DNA from 3 places in the Embleya sp. NPDC001921 genome. Region 3 is predicted to be linked to each of the others. Evidence: predicted binding sites of a transcription regulator. Region 3 holds the regulator's gene; each other region holds the start of a gene.
The links. The regulator HrcA, encoded in region 3, represses chaperone genes, less so after heat shock. The targets are predictions, from matches to a motif close to TTNGCACTCNGNNNNNCNGAGTGCNAA.
Positions count from the first base shown of each region.

Region 1: a site for HrcA is predicted at 4,719-4,745, ahead of groL (chaperonin GroEL). Genes of this name have one in related genera too.
Region 2: a site for HrcA is predicted at 4,660-4,686, ahead of groES (co-chaperone GroES). Genes of this name have one in related genera too.

Region 1 covers NZ_JBSFEO010000051.1:35,751-41,821, reverse strand. The annotation lists partial or broken gene ACWCPW_RS41595 (ARPP-1 family domain-containing protein) at 1-359, opposite strand, end outside; gene ACWCPW_RS41590 (hypothetical protein) at 356-1,870, opposite strand; gene ACWCPW_RS41585 (Uma2 family endonuclease) at 2,167-2,745, opposite strand; gene groL (chaperonin GroEL) at 2,935-4,560, opposite strand; gene ACWCPW_RS41575 (cold-shock protein) at 5,012-5,215, opposite strand; gene ACWCPW_RS41570 (ubiquitin-like small modifier protein 1) at 5,639-5,917, opposite strand; gene thrC (threonine synthase) at 5,914-6,071, opposite strand, start outside.
Region 2 covers NZ_JBSFEO010000009.1:136,409-142,479, reverse strand. The annotation lists gene tsaB (tRNA (adenosine(37)-N6)-threonylcarbamoyltransferase complex dimerization subunit type 1 TsaB) at 1-162, shown strand, start outside; gene rimI (ribosomal protein S18-alanine N-acetyltransferase) at 292-780, shown strand; gene tsaD (tRNA (adenosine(37)-N6)-threonylcarbamoyltransferase complex transferase subunit TsaD) at 773-1,816, shown strand; gene ACWCPW_RS13350 (hypothetical protein) at 1,876-2,151, shown strand; gene ACWCPW_RS13345 (polysaccharide deacetylase family protein) at 2,460-3,353, shown strand; gene ACWCPW_RS13340 (THUMP-like domain-containing protein) at 3,372-4,580, opposite strand; gene groES (co-chaperone GroES) at 4,827-5,135, shown strand; gene groL (chaperonin GroEL) at 5,270-6,071, shown strand, end outside.
Region 3 covers NZ_JBSFEO010000015.1:32,876-38,946, reverse strand. The annotation lists gene ACWCPW_RS19105 (16S rRNA (uracil(1498)-N(3))-methyltransferase) at 1-53, opposite strand, end outside; gene ACWCPW_RS19100 (nitronate monooxygenase) at 50-1,117, opposite strand; gene dnaJ (molecular chaperone DnaJ) at 1,307-2,437, opposite strand; gene hrcA (heat-inducible transcriptional repressor HrcA) at 2,440-3,456, opposite strand; gene ACWCPW_RS19085 (MBL fold metallo-hydrolase) at 3,606-4,361, shown strand; gene ACWCPW_RS19080 (DUF3097 domain-containing protein) at 4,391-5,221, shown strand; gene ACWCPW_RS19075 (WD40 repeat domain-containing protein) at 5,248-6,071, shown strand, end outside.

The DNA of each region.
Region 1 (6,071 bases), on a different contig from region 3:
GCCTCGGGGATCAGTCCGGGCTGGGTCTGCTGGACGCACATCGCCGCGTCGAAGGCGAGCCGATCCGAGGGCTCGACCATGGCGGCGCGCGGCATCGCGTGGTCCTGCGCGCTCTGCTCGACGATCACCGCGAGGTGACACGGGATCAGCGCGACGTTCGGCGTGTGGTTGACGAAGGTGAGCGTGCCGTAGCCGCTCGTGCCGATCCACAGATCGGTCGGGAGCGTCACGGCGGGCGCGTCGCAGGTGTCGCCGAGCAGCGGCAACACCTGCATCCGGCCGACGCTCTGCACCCGACCCAGGGTGCAGCCGGCCAGCAGGTCGCCGATCGGCAGCGCGTCGTGGGCGAGGGTGTTCATCCGGTCACCTCCAGGTGGGCCAGGCGCAGCAGGGCGGGTACGGCGGCGGCCGGGTCGGCGACCAACATCAGCCGGCACCAGGCGAGTTCGAGGGCCTCGGGACGATGGACGGGGGCGGTGGGCAGGTCCGGCGCGTAGCCGCGCAGGCCGCCCGCCTCGGCCGCGAGCACGGGCGAGAGCTGGACCACCGGCACCGCGACGCCCAGGGTGTGCGCGGCGTCGAGCACCTGCGCGAACCGTCCGGCGGGCGCGTTCTCGTAGCCGTCGCCGATCACCACGATCAGCTCGGCGTCGGTGCGCAGCGCGGCGACCAGAGCCTCGGCCGCCGCCGTGGCGCCGGTGGGTCGCACCAGTCGGCCGTCCGGGGCGCCGCCGATCCACACGTCGTGGCACTCGCCCGCCGCCGCCCGCAGCGCGTCGCGCAGCGCGAGCACCGTGGCGATCGGCCGCAGTGGCTGATCGGTGCCGCCGCGCATCGAGGCGGACCCGTCCAGCACCAGGGCGATCCGACGGCCGGCCAGGTCGAGCCCGGCGGCGCCGGCCGCGGCCCGCCGATCCAGCGCCGCGGCGACCTCGTCGGTCATCCCGGTCGCGAACGCGTAGAGGTAGAGCCGGACCGCGTCGTAGCGGTCGAGGTCGACCTCGACCTCGACGCCCGCACGCTCGGCCTGCCGCTGCCCGGCGAGCCGCTGGCCCGCGGTCAGCCGATCGGCGGTCAGCGCCAGGACACGCGCGGGCTTCTCGTTCGGGTGGAATCGGCCGCGCAGCCCTTCGAGCGTCTCCAGCGGCAGCGCCGCGCCCGCGTCCAGGTCGGTGCGGGCGGCCCGATACGCGACCGGGAGCGGCAGCGTGTACGGGCCGTCGGCGCCGAGCACGAACGCGACGCACTCGCGGGCGACGGCGGGGTCGGCCGGGTCGGGCGCCCAGCGGTCCAGCTCGCGGGCGAGGATGCGCCGTTCCTTCGGGTCGAGTTCCGCGCCGGCGAGCCGCTTGGTCAGGATCGAGCGCAGGATGCCGCTCAGCCGCAGGCCCCACGCGTGCCGCAGTGCGGCGGCGAGCTTGTCCCGGTAGCGCACCGACCACAACTCCAGCGAGCCGGAGCCCAGGACGCTGCGCAGGATCAGTCGGCGCACCCGCGCGTTGTTGACCCGCCGCTCGGCCAGCAGCCCGAACAGCTTGAGCCGACGCGGCACGGTCAGCGCGGCGACCGCGTCGTACACGGCGGTGCCGTCCTCCTCGCGCGCGGGCGTGTCGAGCAGGTGCAGCACGCCGAGCTGCCGGCTGCGGTCGGTGGCTCCGGGGGAGCACACCAGACCCGCGTACAACCGCCGGTCCAGGGCGATCATCGCGCGGTGCGCGTCCTGCTCCAGGGCGAGCTGCTCGTCGCGGGTGTTGTAGAAGGAGGCCCGCCCGGTCGCGGCCACGGCGACGTCCAGGAAGCGGACGACGGTGGCGGCGGCCTCGGCGCGGGTCGGATTGTCGGCGCTCAGGGCGCGGGTGATCTCGGTCATCGAAAGGCTCCCCCGTGGGCACCCGGGGCAGGTCGCGGGTCCGTTGTGGTCCAAGTTTCACCGGGGTCCGAAGACCCCTCCGCCGGGACCGCTTCCAACCCATGGGAAACGGCTCTGTACGAACGCGCAGTTCCCCGGGTGCGATGGCACGCGACTCCGGGCAGGTCACGGGTCCCGGATAGGGATTCGAACCCCAAGCACCCCAAAAGCGCTTGTACGCCAAGACAGAAGGAACGCGTAGTTCCCGGAGTCGCGCTACGAGCCTACGAGCGAGGTACCGCCGGTGCCGGCGATTATTACCTCGAGGGGAAGTCCGAGGTGTCCAGTTCGATACCGAAGGGCCCGGGGATGGCGACCGATCCGCCGAAATCGACGCGCTGGATGCGCTGGTAGACCTTGCCGTCCGGCTCGGAGTACAACGTCGCCGCCGGGCCGTCCTTGTCCCACCGATCGACGAGCAGGTAGAGCGGAATCGGTCCGTGTGCGTATGCCCGCAGCTTGTCGACACGATCGGTGCCCGCGTTGCTCGGGGAGGTGATCTCGGCGACGAGAAGAACCCGATCCGCCGGAGTCGGCGTGGCGACGTCTTCCCGTGCCATCACCACCAGGTCGGGAATACACAGCCGGCCGACCGACATGATCTCCACGCCGAGATGCTGAAAGACACCGCATCCCTCGGGGGCGGCCCGACGCAGCTGCCAATGGAGGTCGTCCGCGATCAATTCATGCCTGTGTCCCGGAGGCGGCGACATCGTGATGTTCTCTCCGTCGAACTCGGCGCGCCAGCCTTCGGGCGCCTCCAATTCCTTCCACATGGTCACGATGTCGCGCCAGGCGGTGCTCACTTCGATCACGGGTGCGGTCAACTCGTCCACCTCGCCCACCTCGATCCATGTCGTACGAGAACGACGCTACGGCCGCCCGGAGACCGTTTCAGGGTAAGTCGCCACCGCCACTCGAACGAGCGAACAAGGCTCGAACACGCGGAAACGCGAAAGAGGCGGCCCCCCGAAGGGGACCGCCTCTCGCGTCGAGACCGTGCGGGTCTACCGATCCTCAGTGGATCAGAAGTCCATGCCGCCCATGTCCGGAGCGCCGCCGGCCGGGGCCGGGTTCTTCTCCGGCTTGTCGGCGATGACAGCCTCGGTGGTCAGGAACAGCGCGGCGATCGACGCGGCGTTCTGCAGCGCGGAACGGGTGACCTTCGCCGGGTCGATGATGCCCTCGGCGATGAGGTCCACGTACTCGCCGGTCGCGGCGTTGAGGCCGTGACCCGGGGTCAGGTTGCGCACCTTCTCCACAACCACGCCGCCCTCGAGGCCGGCGTTGACCGCGATCTGCTTGAGCGGGGCCTCGACGGCCAGGCGCACGATGTTCGCGCCGGTCGCCTCGTCGCCGTCCAGCTCGAGCTTGTCGAACGCGATGGTCGACGCCTGGAGCAGGGCCACGCCACCACCGGCGACGATGCCCTCCTCGACGGCGGCCTTCGCGTTGCGCACCGCGTCCTCGATGCGGTGCTTGCGCTCCTTGAGCTCGACCTCGGTCGCGGCGCCGGCCTTGATCACGGCAACGCCGCCGGCCAGCTTCGCGAGGCGCTCCTGGAGCTTCTCGCGGTCGTAGTCCGAGTCCGAGTTCTCGATCTCGGCGCGGATCTGGTTGACCCGACCCGCGACCTGGTCCGAGTCACCGGCACCGTCGACGATGGTCGTCTCGTCCTTGGTGACGACGACCTTGCGGGCGCGGCCGAGGAGTTCGAGACCCGCGGTGTCGAGCTTGAGGCCGACCTCCTCGGAGATGACCTGGCCACCGGTGAGGATGGCGATGTCGCCGAGCATGGCCTTGCGACGGTCGCCGAAGCCCGGCGCCTTGACGGCGACGGACTTGAAGGTGCCGCGGATCTTGTTGACGACGAGCGTGGCCAGGGCCTCGCCCTCGACGTCCTCGGAGATGATCATGAGCGGCTTGCCCGACTGCATGACCTTCTCCAGCAGCGGGAGGAGGTCCTTCACCGAGGTGATCTTCGAGTTGACGATGAGCACGTAGGCGTCTTCGAGGACGGCCTCCATGCGCTCCATGTCGGTCGCGAAGTACGGCGAGATGTAGCCCTTGTCGAAGCGCATGCCCTCGGTGAGCTCGAGCTCGAGACCGAAGGTGTTGCTCTCCTCGACGGTGATGACGCCTTCCTTGCCGACCTTGTCCATGGCCTCGGCGATCATCTCGCCGATCAGGGGGTCCGCGGCGGAGATCGAGGCGGTGGAGGCGATCTGCTCCTTCGTCTCGACGTCCTTGGCAAGCGCGAGAAGCTGCTCGGAGACGGCCTCGACGGCCTTCTCGATGCCACGCTTGAGGGCCATCGGGTTCGCGCCGGCGGCCACGTTGCGCAGGCCCTCGCGTACGAGCGCCTGGGCGAGGACGGTCGCGGTCGTCGTGCCGTCACCGGCGACGTCGTCCGTCTTCTTCGCGACCTCCTTGACCAGCTCCGCACCGATCTTCTCGTACGGGTCCTCGAGCTCGATCTCCTTGGCGATGCTCACACCATCGTTGGTGATGGTGGGCGCACCCCACTTCTTCTCGAGCACGACGTTGCGGCCCTTGGGGCCCAGCGTGACCTTGACGGCGTCGGCGAGCTGGTTCATCCCGCGCTCGAGGCCGCGGCGCGCTTCCTCGTTGAACGCGATGATCTTGGCCATGTGGTGAAGTCCTCCCAGAACGGGGGTGAGTGCCGGACCGCACAGGTGCCCGCGACGGACGACCCGACCACCGCGAGGATCCCTCCCTCACGGGTGCCGAGCCTCACCGGCTCGGTCCGTTTCTGTCACTCTCACATCCAGAGTGCTAACGCCAATGATTAGCACTCGGCCATGCCGAGTGCAAGCGCAACGGCCGGTCCCGACCCGTCCGCGCACACCCCCGCGCGTGTCGCACGAAGCGCGGGTCCGCGCGACCGCACGCACAACGACCGGGGCCCGGCCCCCGCATGGCGGGAAGGCCGGGCCCCGGTCACTGGTCACACCCGATACGCATCCGATCCGACCATCGGACAACAGGTCGGACGAGAGATCGGGACAGGTGTTGTGCCGCGATGTGTCGTGCAGTCCGTGGTGTGGACCGTTTCAAGCAGAGGAGCGGATGCCCCCTGGTTCAGGCGGTGACGCGGACCATGTCGGCCTGCGGCCCCTTCTGCCCCTGCGAGATCTCGAACTCGACTCGCTGCCCCTCCTCGAGCGTCCGGTACCCGTCCATCTGGATCGCGCTGTAGTGGACGAAAACGTCCGCACCACCGTCGACCGCGATGAAGCCGTACCCCTTCTCCGCGTTGAACCACTTGACGGCGCCCTGAGCCATTCCTAACTCCCCTGTTACTGGCCCTTTCACGGATACTGCACGCCGCAGCTCCGGGTTCGTATCCAGAAGGACCCGGCCTTCCGCTACGACCGCGGCTGAATGTATCCGGACGGATGCCCGGAGCAACAGGTCAATCGGACGAGAATTCCCGAGTGAATAAAGCTCGCATTCTTCGCGAACCGCCAGGAAAGCCGTATTTCAATTCGTCAGGAAAACGACTTTCGATACATATCGGATGTGATTCCGACCACGGGTTTACCGACGGGACGCCGCCAAAGCGGGGAAATGGACCCGGGTAAACACGTGTAACGCACGACCCGCCGGGGAGAGAGGAAATCCGCTGCCCGGTGCTCCGGACAGCGGATTTCTCGGTTCCGTTTCGTGATCCGTGCCGATGAAGATCGACACGGTCGGCCTATCGCGTCAGCAACCGCCGGCGACCGCCGGGATGATCGAAACGCTGCCGTTGTCGGGGATCGTGGTGGCGAGACCGTCCGCGAAGCGCACGTCCTCGTCGTTCACGTACAGATTCACAAAGCGGCGCAGCTTGCCCTCGTCGTCGAGGATGCGCGCGCGAATTCCGGTGTGGTCCTTTTCCAAGGCGTCCAGGACCTCGGCGAGGGTGCTCCCCTCGACGGACACCTCGGCCGCCCCACCCGTGTAGGTGCGCAGGATCGTCGGGATGCGAACGGAGACGCTCATGCCAGGCCGGCCTTTCGGAAGGATTCCAGAGTGGGTCGAATGGTCGCGGTGGCGCCGGTGGTCGGCGTGACCGCGTCCAACGTCTTGAGGCCGTCGCCCGTGTTGAGCACGACCGTCTCGGCGTCCGGGTCCAGCGCGCCGGACGCGAGCAGCT
Region 2 (6,071 bases), on a different contig from region 3:
GAGCACCCGGACGCGGCGGCGCTCGCGGCGTTCGCCGTACGGCGACTGGCGGCGGGGGAGGCCCTGTTGGCCCCCGAGCCGTTGTACCTGCGCCGCCCCGACGCGCAGGTCCCCGCGGGCTACAAGGCCGTGACGCCCGACGGACCGCCACCCAGGGCCTGACGGTCACCGATCCGCGGTCCGCGACGGGCGCCCCACCCCGGCCCGGGCACCCCCCGCCGGTCGCACCGCACCGGCCCGGCCCGATCGATCGGGCTCGAGGGGTGGTTGGGCAGTCGATAGACTCCCGGCATGGAATCCGGCCCTCGGCTGCGGCGCATGCGGTGGTGGGACATCGACGCCGTCATGCGACTCGAACACGAACTGTTCGCCGAGGACGCGTGGTCGGCCGGGATGTTCTGGTCCGAGTTGTCCGAGCCCGAGTTGCGCCATTACGTGGTGGCCGAGGACGAGACCGGGGCGCTCGCCGGGTACGCCGGGCTCGCGGTGATCGGCGACGAGGGCGACGTCCAGACGATCGGGGTGCGCCGCGATCGGTGGGGGGCGGGCCTGGGCTCGGTGTTGCTGACCGAGCTGCTCGACCTGGCGGTCGAACGCGGCTGCCGGGACGTACTGCTGGAGGTGCGCGTGGATAACGCCCGCGCACAGGCGCTCTACGAGCGCTTCGGATTCAAGGGGATCGGCGTGCGGCGGGGCTACTACCAGCCCGCCAACGTGGACGCGCTGGTGATGCGCCGCGATCTCAAGGAACGTCGGGAAGGAACGGCCACCGGTGGCTGACGAACCACTCGTCCTGGGCATCGAGACCTCGTGCGACGAGACGGGCATCGGCATCGTGCGCGGCACCACGCTGCTCGCCGACGCGGTCGCCTCCAGCGTCGACGAACACGCCCGGTTCGGCGGGGTGGTGCCCGAGGTGGCCAGCCGCGCGCACCTGGAGGCGATGGTGCCCACGGTGCGCCGCGCGCTCGCCGACGCGGGCGTGACCATGCGCGACATCGACGCGATCGCGGTCACCTCCGGCCCCGGCCTGGCGGGGGCGCTGCTGGTCGGCGTCGCGGCGGCGAAGGGCTACTCGGTCGCGCTGGACAAGCCACTGTACGGCGTCAACCACCTGGCCTCGCACGTGTGCGTGGACCAGTTGGAGCACGGCAAACTGCCCGAGCCGTGCATGGCCCTGCTGGTCTCCGGCGGACACTCCTCGCTGCTCCTGGTCCCCGACATCACCGCCGACGTGCGGCCGCTCGGGTCGACCATCGACGACGCGGCGGGCGAGGCGTTCGACAAGGTCGCGCGGGTGCTCGGGCTCGGCTTCCCGGGCGGTCCGGTGATCGACCGGCGGGCGCGCGAGGGCGACCGCGCGGCGATCGCCTTCCCGCGCGGGCTGACCGGACCGCGCGACGCGCCCTTCGACTTCTCCTTCTCCGGCCTCAAGACCTCGGTCGCGCGCTGGGTCGAGGCCCGGCAGCGGGCCGGCGAGACGGTGCCGGTGGCCGACGTCGCGGCCTCCTTCCAGGAGGCGGTGGTGGACGTGCTGACCCGCAAGGCGATCCGCGCCTGCAAGGAGAACGGCGTCGAGCACCTGATGATGGGCGGCGGCGTCTCGGCCAACTCGCGGTTGCGCGCGCTGGCGCAGGAGCGCTGCGACGCGGCCGGGATCGTGCTGCGGGTGCCGCGGCCGGGCCTGTGCACCGACAACGGCGCGATGGTCGCCGCGCTGGGCGCCGAGATGGTCGCCCGGGACCGGGCCCCGTCCACGCTGTCCATCCCGGCCGACTCCTCGATGCCGGTCACGGTGACGCAGGCGCTCTCGTAGTCGCGGGCGCTCTCGTGGGAGTACGACGGTTCGGGAACGGTGGAAACGGGAGAGGCGAGATGGCGATCGCGGCGATGTGGGAGGCCAGGGCCGAGGCCGGCGGGGGACCGGCGCTGGCCGCGTGGGTGCACGCCGCGGCGCTGCCGGTCCTCGTCGACGCGCCCGGCCTGGAACGGGTCGAGGTGTTCGCCTCCTCGGACGAGCGGGACGGCGACCGGGTCGTGGTGATCGCGCTGTGGACCGGCGAGCCGGTGTCGCTGCCGGACCCCCCGGCCGCGCTGGTCGCCCGCCCGCCGCACGCGTGGAGCTTCGAACGGCTCAGCGTCGGCCCCTGACCGGGCGCCGCCTTCGCGCGACACGCGCGAGCGGGCGTTTGCGTCCGGGTCGGTGTCCGGGTCCGCGCAACACTCGACCCGCGTCCGACGAGGAGGCCATTCGCAAGCCGGACGCGGGTCGAGTGCCTTGGCTGATGGCTGCGTGCCGCCGCACGTGCCATTGGCCTTGCCGGGAGTGTGCCCAGCTCATCGGCTGCTCAACAGTCCTTCGACAGTCCCTTGAACAGGCCTTGTCCGGACCGTGACAGGCCGCCGCGACGCGTAGCGTGGGCGCGATCGGAGCACACGAACGAAAGGGTCCGGCGACAGTGGCGCATCGAACGGTACAAAAGCGGCGGAGCGCGGCCCGCACCTCGGCCCTGGTCGGCCTGGCCGGCGCGCTGCTCGTCGCGCTGACCGGCTGCGGCGGATCCGACGACACCGCCGCGGTCAAGGGCACCGGCCGGCCCACCGGCGGCGCGGCCGGCGACCCGACCAGGCCCACTCCCGCCGCGAAGCCGGACACTCCGGGTGCCGACGCCGCCGCGCTCGCCGCGAAGTGGAACCTGAAACCGTTCGCCCCGCCGCCCGCCCCGCCCGCGGACAAGCCGATCAAGGGCGGCGGGCCCAAACCGCCGGTGGTGGACAAGATCCCCACCGAGGAGAAGATCGTCTTCATCACGATCGACGACGGAGCGGAAAAGGATCCGGGGTTCCTCGACATGATGCGGGACCTGCGGATCCCGGTGTCGATGTTCCTCAACGACACCTATGTGCGGCAGGACCCGGAGTACTTCCGCAAGCTCCAGGCGCTCGGCGCCACGGTGCAGAACCACACGCTGTCCCACCCGGACCTCAAGACGCTGGGCGCGGAGGCGCAGAAGCACCAGATCTGCGGTCAGCAGGACCGACTCGCCGAGATCTACGGCAAGCGCCCGACGTTGTTCCGCCCGCCGTACGGCAACTGGAACGCGACCACGCAGACGGTGGCGGGCGGCTGCGGGGGGATCGACGCGATCGTCAAGTGGCAGGAGTCGATGCAGATCAACGACATGCAGTACGTCGGCGAGAAGAAGCTGCACCCGGGCGACATCATCCTGGCCCACTTCCGCGGGCCCGGTGAGCTCAAGGGCACCACGATGACCGAGATGTTCGGCAACATGCTGCGCAAGATCCAGGCCCAGGGCTACACGGTCGCGCGCCTGGAGGACTACATCGGCTGAGGCCCGCCCGCCGGTGGACTACCCCGCCGAGTCCCGCCGACCGGTCGGCTGCCCCGGGGGCACCGGCTGCCCGATCAGCATCGTGGGCGCGCCCGCCACCCGGGTCAGCAGTACCGTGGCCGCGTTGGGGCCGGTCGGCCCGACCCGGCGGCGGACCTCCTCGGGTTCGACCGCCGAACCGCGCTTCTTGACCGTGAGGTTGCCGACGCCGCGCTCGCGCAGCAGGGCCTTGAGCCGCTTCAGGTTGAACGGCAACACGTCGGTGATCTCGTACACGCTCGCGAACGCGGTGGGGACCAGTTTGTCCGAGGTGAGGTAGGCGATCGTCTCGTCCACCAGGTTGCCGTCCACCAACTCGCCCACCTCGGCCACCAGGTGCGCCCGGATCACCGCGCCGTCCGGTTCGTAGAGGTAGCGGCGGACCGGGCCCACCGGTGCCCGGCGGGCCGGGCCGGAGGCCAACGCGGCGCCGGCGGGCAGCACGGTGGCGCGCAGGCCGCCGCGCGCGAGCCGGCCCCACCACAACACCGCCTCCTTGACGTCGCCGCGATCGGAGACCCACTCGGCCTCCATGCCCTCGGGCACGATCTCGTGCGGGATGCCGGGCGCGACCTTGGCCGCGCCGCAGGGCACCCGGGCGGCGAGCGTGGTCAGGAACGAGAACGGCGGCGAGTACGCCCGGGGGTCGAAGGTGCGGCCCCGGGCGGTGCGCCGGGCCGGGTCGATCAGCGCCGCGTCGTACCCGCCCAACTCCACCTCGGTCACGTCCGCGCACTCGACGGTGAGCAGGTGCGCCAGGCCCAGCGCGTCGGCGTTGGCCCGGGCGACCGCGCAGGTCAGCGGGTCCAGGTCGACCGCGTGCACGGCGATCCCGGCGCGGGCCAGCGCGAGCGCGTCGCCGCCGATGCCGCAACACAGGTCCACGGCCCGGTCGATCCCGCCGGCCGCGACCAGCCGGGCGGCCCGGTGCTCGGCCACCGAGGTGCGGGTGGACTGTTCCAGCCCGTTCGGCGTGAAGTACATCCGCGCCGCGTCCGCACCGAACTTGGCCCGCCCGCGCTGCCGCAGCCGGGACTGGGTGAGCGCGGCGGCCACCAGCTCCGGCGTGTGCTCCCGACGCAGCCGGGTGGCGAGCGACAACTCGTCGCCGATCTCGTGGTCGGCGAGCAGGTCCAACAGCGAACGGCCCTCGTCGGTCAGCAGCGCGGTGAAAGCTTCGGTGTGCACGCGCCCATTCTCGCCGAGCGCCGCCGGCCCCCCGTCGGGAAGCCCGCCGGTATGAACAATGCGGTCCGACGCGCTGAATCTGGCACTCTGGTTGACGGAGTGCTAACCGCCACCTAGTGTCTGTGCTGGCACTCTCCCCATGAGTGTGCCAGTGCGATACGAGCAGGTCCGGCACCCGCGACGACGGATCTGTCCCATCGCCGACAGACATTTTTCCGTGAGATCTCCGAAGGGGGAGGTCGCATCGTGACGACCGCCAACACCAAGGTTGCCATCAAGCCGCTCGAGGACCGCATCGTGGTCCAGACGCTTGAGGCCGAGCAGACCACCGCGTCGGGTCTCGTGATCCCGGACACCGCCAAGGAGAAGCCCCAGGAGGGCGTCGTCCTGGCCGTGGGCCCGGGTCGTTTCGAGGACGGTCAGCGTCTGCCGCTCGACGTGAGCGTCGGTGACACCGTGCTGTACAGCAAGTACGGCGGCACCGAGGTGAAGTACAACGGCGAGGAATACCTCGTTCTCTCGGCTCGCGACGTGCTCGCGATCATCGAGAAGTGACATCGCGCTGACGCGCCGGAACCGGTGACGGTTCGACGACCCCGCCCCGGATCGCCCTGCCCTCGCGGCCGGTGGACCCGGGGCGGAGTCGGTTGTACGACGTCGACTAGCAACCTTTAAGGACGAAGACCCTCATGGCGAAGATCCTCCAGTTCGACGAGAAGGCCCGGCGGTCGCTGGAGCGCGGCGTCAACGCGCTGGCCGACACCGTCAAGGTCACGCTCGGCCCCAAGGGCCGCAACGTCGTGATCGACAAGAAGTTCGGTGCCCCGACCATCACCAACGACGGCGTGACCATCGCCCGTGAGGTGGAGCTCGAGGACCCGTACGAGAACCTCGGCGCGCAGCTTGCCAAGGAAGTCGCGACCAAGACCAACGACATCGCGGGTGACGGCACCACCACCGCGACGGTGCTCGCCCAGGCGCTGGTACGCGAGGGTCTGCGCAACGTGGCCGCCGGCGCGGCCCCGATGGACCTGAAGAAGGGCATCGACCTCGCGGTGGCCGCGGTGTCCGAGCAGCTGCTCGAGACCGCCCGCGCCATCGACGGCAAGGAGGACATCGCCGCCGTCGCCGCGCTCTCCGCCCAGGACGCGCAGATCGGCGAGCTGATCGCCGAGGCCATGGACAAGGTCGGCAAGGACGGTGTGATCACCGTCGAGGAGTCCCAGACCATGGGTCTGGAGCTGGAGTTCGCCGAGGGCCTCCAGTTCGACAAGGGCTACCTGTCGCCGTACATGGTCACCGACCAGGAGCGTATGGAGGCCGTCCTCGACGACCCGTACATCCTGATCCACCAGGGCAAGATCTCGGCCATCGCCGAACTGCTGCCGCTGCTCGAGAAGATCATCCAGGCCGGCGCGTCCAAGCCGCTGCTGATCGTCGCCGAGGACGTCGACGGCGAGGCGCTGTCGACCCTGGTCGTGAACAAGATCC
Region 3 (6,071 bases):
TGCCGGCCGTGCCGGATGGCGTCGCCGGGGGCGAGGAAGACGGGGGCGCTCAAGCGCGTGCCTTTCGGGCTGCGGCCATCTCGTCGACGAGCCGGCTGATCACCTCGGCAGCCGGCTCCTCGCGGGCGAGGCGCCAGCCCTGACCGGCCCACAGGGCCAGGCCGTCGGCCTCGCCCCGGGCGGCGGCGGCCTTGCGGATCGGCGAGACCAGGTGGTGGACGAAGGGGTAGACCCCGGGGGCCTCGGCCTCGTGGCGGGCCACGAAGCCGTTGCGCAGTCCCCTGGCCCAGCGGCCGGAGAACGCGCGGGTGAGCACGCTGCGGTCGAACGCCGGGTCGGCGAGCGCGGCCTTGTGCGCGGCGGACGCGCTGCCCTCCGGGCAGCGCAGGAAGGCGGTGCCCAGTTGGGCCGCGCTCGCGCCGGCGAGCCGCACCGCCTCGATCTGTCGGCCGGTCATCAGGCCGCCCGCGGCGATCAGCGGCAGCTCGGTCTCGGCGGCGATCAGCGTGAGCAGGGTGAGCAGGCCGTACGGGGCGGGCGCGTCGGGGTTGGCGAAGCCGCCCTGGTGGCCTCCGGCCTCGGCGCCCTGCACGCACAGCGCGTCGACCCCGGCGCCGGCTGCGGCGCGGGCCTCCTCGGGCGTGGTGACGGTGGCCACGGTCAGCGTGCCCGCGGCCCGCAGCGCGGTGATCGCGTCGGTGTCGGGCAGGCCGAAGGTGAAGCTCACGACCGGGACCGGGTGGGCGAGCAGCAGCGCGAGCTTGGCGTCCCAGTCGTCGCGTTCGCAGCCCGGGGCGGGCGTGCCGACCGTGCCGCCGTAGTGGGCGGCGGCCCGGGTGAGCGAGGCCGCGTAGCGCCGGGTCAGCTCGTCCTGGGCGCGGGTGGGCGTGGGGTGCGGCATGAACGCGTTGACCCCGAACGGCGCGTCGCCGATCAGCGTGCGCAGCTCGCCGATCTCGGCGGCCAGTTCGTCGGCCGAGCGGTACCCGGCGGCCAGGAAGCCGAGCCCGCCCGCGCGGGTGACCGCCGCCGCGAGCGCGGGTCCGGCGGCGCCGGCCATCGGCGCCTGCACGATCGGCAGTGCGGCGAGCCGGGTGGGGTCGGTATTGGTCGGCATCATGCTCCCCGTTCGCTCGGTCGGCTCGGCTCGCGTCACCCGGCCCAGCCTAGGGAGTGTCCGGCGGCGGGCGGAGCCGCCGTCCCCCCGCCGACGCGCCGCGGGTGCCGAAGTGGCCGGGAATCGGCCCGTCCGACACCCGCGACCGGGAAACCGCGCGGCGCGCCCTCGGGCGCGCCGCGCATCGTCTCAGCGTCCGTTGAACGCGTCCTTGAGCCGGGAGAACAGGCCCTGCTGGCCCGGCGTGAACTGGCCCGAGGGGCGCTCCTCGCCGCGCAGCTTGGCCAGCCGGCGCAGCAGTTCCTCCTGCTCGGGGTCGAGCTTGTTCGGCGTCTGCACCTCGACGTGCACGACCAGGTCGCCCCGGCCGCCGCCGCGCAGGTGGGTGATGCCCCGCCCGTGCAGCGGGATCGACTGGCCCGACTGGGTGCCGGGGCGGATGTCGATCTCCTCGGTGCCGTCCAGCGTCTGCAACGGCACCTTGGTGCCCAGTGACGCCGCCGTCATCGGGATGGTGACGGTGCAGTGCAGGTCGTCGCCGCGCCGCTGGAAGGTGGTGTGCGGGACCTCGACGATCTCCACGTACAGGTCGCCGGCCGGACCGCCGCCGGGGCCGACCTCGCCCTCGCCCGCGAGCTGGATCCGGGTGCCGCTGTCCACGCCCGCCGGAATCTTGACGGTGAGCGTGCGCCGCGCGCGGATCCGGCCGTCGCCCGCGCACTCGGGGCACGGGTGCGGGACCACGGTGCCGAAGCCCTGACACTGCGGACACGGCCGCGACGTCATGACCTGGCCCAGGAAGGACTTGGTGACCTGGCTGACCTCGCCGCGACCGCGACACATGTCGCAGGTCTGCGCCGTGGTGCCCGGCGCCGCGCCCTCGCCGTTGCACGTGTTGCACGTGACGGCGGTGTCCACCTGGATCTCGCGGGTGGTGCCGAACGCGGCCTCTTCGAGGGTGATCTCGATCCGGATCATCGCGTCCTGGCCGCGGCGCGTACGCGAGCGCGGACCGCGCTGGCTGGCCTGACCGAAGAACGCGTCCATGATGTCGCTGAAGCCGAAGCCGGCCTGGCCGAAGCCACCGCCCGCGCCGCCCCCGGAGGACAGCGGGTCGCCGCCGAGGTCGTACATCTGCCGCTTCTGCGGGTCCGAGAGGACCTCGTAGGCGTTGTTGATCTCCTTGAACCGGTCCTGCGTCTTCGGGTCCGGATTGACGTCCGGGTGCAGCTCCCGAGCGAGCCGGCGGAAGGCCTTCTTGATTTCCTCCGGGGTGGCGTCCCGCCGCACCCCGAGGACCTCGTAGTAATCGGTAGCCAACTCTACGACTCCGCGAGGATCTGTCCGACGTACCGTGCCACGGCGCGCACCGCTCCCATCGTTCCGGGGTAGTCCATTCGGGTCGGCCCGAGCACCCCGAGCTTCGCCAGCGTTTCCTGCCCACTGCCGTATCCGACGGCGACCACCGAGGTCGCGGCCAGTCCTTCGTGCATGTTCTCGTGTCCGATCCGCACGACCATGCCCGGGTCGGTCGCCTCGCCCAACAGGCGCAGCAGCACGACGTGTTCCTCCAGTGCCTCGAGGACCGGGCGGATCGTGTTCGGGAAGTCCATACCGAAGCGGGTCAGGTTGGCCGTCCCGGCCAGGACGACCTTCTCTTCCTTGTGTTCGACCAGGGTGTCGAGCAGCGTGGCCAGGATGCCGGCCACGATCGGCCGTTCCTCGGCGGTGAACGGCTCGGCGAGGTCCTGGACCAGCAACGGCACATCGGCGAACCGCTTGCCGGTGATCCGGCTGTTCAGTCGCGCGCGCACGTCGGCGAGCAGGTTCTCGCCGACCGGGCCGGGGGTGTCCATCACCCGTTGCTCGACGCGGCCGGTGCTGGTGATCAGCACGAGCATGACGCGCGTCGGCGCGAGGGTGAGCAGCTCGACGTGCCGGATCGTCGAGCGGGTCAGCGAGGGGTACTGCACGACGGCCACCTGATGGGTGAGCTGCGCGAGCAGCCGCACCGTCCGGCCCACCACGTCGTCCAGGTCCACCGCGCCGGCCAGGAACGTCTGGATCGCCCGGCGCTCGGCGCCCGACAGCGGCTTGACGCCCGCGAGCCGGTCGACGAACAGCCGGTAGCCCTTGTCCGTGGGCACGCGGCCGGCGCTGGTGTGGGGCTGCGTGATGTAGCCCTCCTCCTCCAGCGCGGCCATGTCGTTGCGGATGGTGGCCGGGGAGACCCCGAGGTTGTGTCGGTCCGCGAGCGCCTTGGAGCCGACCGGCTCCTGGGTCGCCACATAGTCCTGCACGATGGCGCGCAGCACGTCCTGCTTGCGATCGTCGAGCATGGTGCGCACCTCCTGACCCGTTCTTCCGCCCGTTGCCGTGTCCCGTTCGCGGCGGTTCGTCACGCTGGTTGGCACTCCGTCCCGCCGAGTGCCAGTGTACGGGTCACCCGATCCGGACCGTACCCCTGAGTCCGTGCCAAGGTTGACGCATGGTACGCGCCGAACAGCCGAAACACGCCACCTGGGAGCCGATCGGACCGGGCGTCCTGCGCCGTCGACTGCCCGGCCTCGAGCTGAATGTGGCGGTCGTCACGGGACGCGACGGGATCCTGCTCGTGGACACCGGATCGCACGACCACGAGGCCGCGAATCTGCTGGCCTCGCTGGCTCGCGAGCTGCCCGCGCACGACCTGCCCGACCGGGTGGTCGCGGTGGTGAACACGCACGGCCACTTCGACCACTGCTACGGCAACGACGAGGTGCTGCGCGCCTTCCCCGACGCCGAGGTCTGGGGCCACGCGGATCTGCCGGACTATCTGGAGCGGTACGCCGAGGCCGGTCGCGCGAGCGGCATCTCGCACGGCTTCGACCCGGACCTGATGAACGCCGCGCGGATCGTGCCGCCGACCCGGCTGGTGGCCCGCGAGCAGCCGGTGACCGTGGACCTGGGCGGACGCGAGGTGGTGTTGTACGCCCCGGGTCGCGGACACACCGACCACGACCTGGTCGTGCACGTGCCCGATTGCGGGGTGCTGATCGCCGGCGACATCGTCGAGGAGAGCGGGCCGCCGCTGTTCGGCTCGGACGCGTTCGCCGCCGAGTGGAGCGATTCGCTGGCCCGGGTGCGCGCGCTGGAGGCGCGTGTCTGGCTGCCCGGACACGGCGCGGTGGTCGACGAGGAGTTCGTGATCCGGCAGAACCGGTGGCTGGCCGACGTCGCCGCCGGGCGCGTCGTACCGGACTGACGTACCGTCACCCGGCTAGCGTCACCGTCATGCGCAGTTACGGACCCGAGTCGCTGATCCCGGGATGGAAGAAGGACAAGCCCGTCCCGGAGGTCGCGGCCGATCGCGATCTGGTGGTGGAGGAGGCGTCCACCGGCTTCTGTGGCGCGGTGGTCCGGGTGGAGAAGACCCCCGAGGGGTTCACCGTCACGCTGGAGGACCGGCACGGGCGGCTGCGGGTCTTCCCGATGGATCCGCGCGGGTTCCTGATCGACGGCGAGGTGGTCACCCTGGTCCGGCCGCGTGCGCCGGGGCCCGCGCGTACCCCCGGGCGGACCGCGTCGGGTTCGGTCGCGGTGGCGGGTGTCCGGGCCAAGGTCGCGCGGGCGGGCCGGATCTACGTGGAGGGTCGACACGACGCCGAGTTGGTCGAGCGGGTCTGGGGCGACGACCTGCGGATCGAGGGCGTGGTCGTGGAATACCTCGAAGGCGTCGACGATCTCCCGGCGCTGGTACGCGAGTTCGGGCCGGGTCCGGATCGGCGGCTGGGCGTGCTGGTGGACCACCTGGTGCCGGGCTCGAAGGAGAGCCGGATCGCCGCGCGGGTGACCGGCGACCACGTGCTCGTGGTGGGACACCCCTATATCGACGTGTGGCAGGCGGTCCGACCGGCGTCGGTGGGCATCGCGGCGTGGCCGGACGTACCGCGCGGAGTCCCGTGGAAGGAAGGGGTCTGCGCGGCGCTCGGCTGGCCGGTCGACCCGCCGCGGGCGTGGCGTCGGATCCTCGCGGCGGTGGATTCCTACCGCGACCTGGAGCCGGCGCTGCTGGGACGGGTGGAGGAGCTGATCGACTTCGTGACGGCGCCGACCGAGGTGTGAGCGGGTCGACGCCCTAGCGTTCTCGGATGCGACAGGAACAGGTCACGCTCGTGCTGCCGGGCTCGGCCGGCCCCAAGTATCGAATGTTCGCCGTGCACGGCACCGAGTTCGTCCGGTCCGCCTGGTCGGGCAGCGGGCCGCCCCGTAGCACCCGCCGGGAGTTCACCGATGCCGGCGCGGCGGTGCTCGCGCTGCGGCGGGAGGCGGACAAGGCGATGCGAGCCGGCTTCGTCCGGCTGGGCGGGGCCGAGGACGAGGTGGTGTTGGAGTTCCTGCCGCCCGGCAAGACCTCGTCGCGGGGGCTGGACCTGCATCCGGACGGGCACACCGTGGTGGTCGGCTACGTCGGCGCGATCCGGCTGGTGGACGTGGCCACCGGGGAGCGCCGCACGGTGCACGCCGTGCCGGCGGAGGAGCGGCTGACCGACATCGGCAGCGTGTTGTTCGACGCCGGCGGAACGGCCGTGGTCTACACGATCGGCGGCGCGACCCGCCGGTTCGACCTCGACACCGGGCGCGAGGAACAACTGGCCTGCTACCGGCAGTTCGAGGACGCGCTGTTCAATCCGTACGTGGTGCAGCCCTCCTGGGACGCGGCCCGCGAGCGGCTCGTGGTCTTCGACGCGGGCGACCTGGTGCGGGTGCTGGACGGCGCGGGCACGCCGGTGTGCGAGGTGTCGACGGCGTCGCCGACCACCGAGTGCCGCGGCGCGGCGCTGTCCGCGTCGGGCCGGCTGTTGGCGGTGTGGCGGGTGAGTCGCGGGGTGGTCTACGGGCATCGGGACGCGACGGATGATCCGACCAACGAGGTCGAGGTGTGGGACGTGGCGGCCGGCCGGTTGGCCGCGCG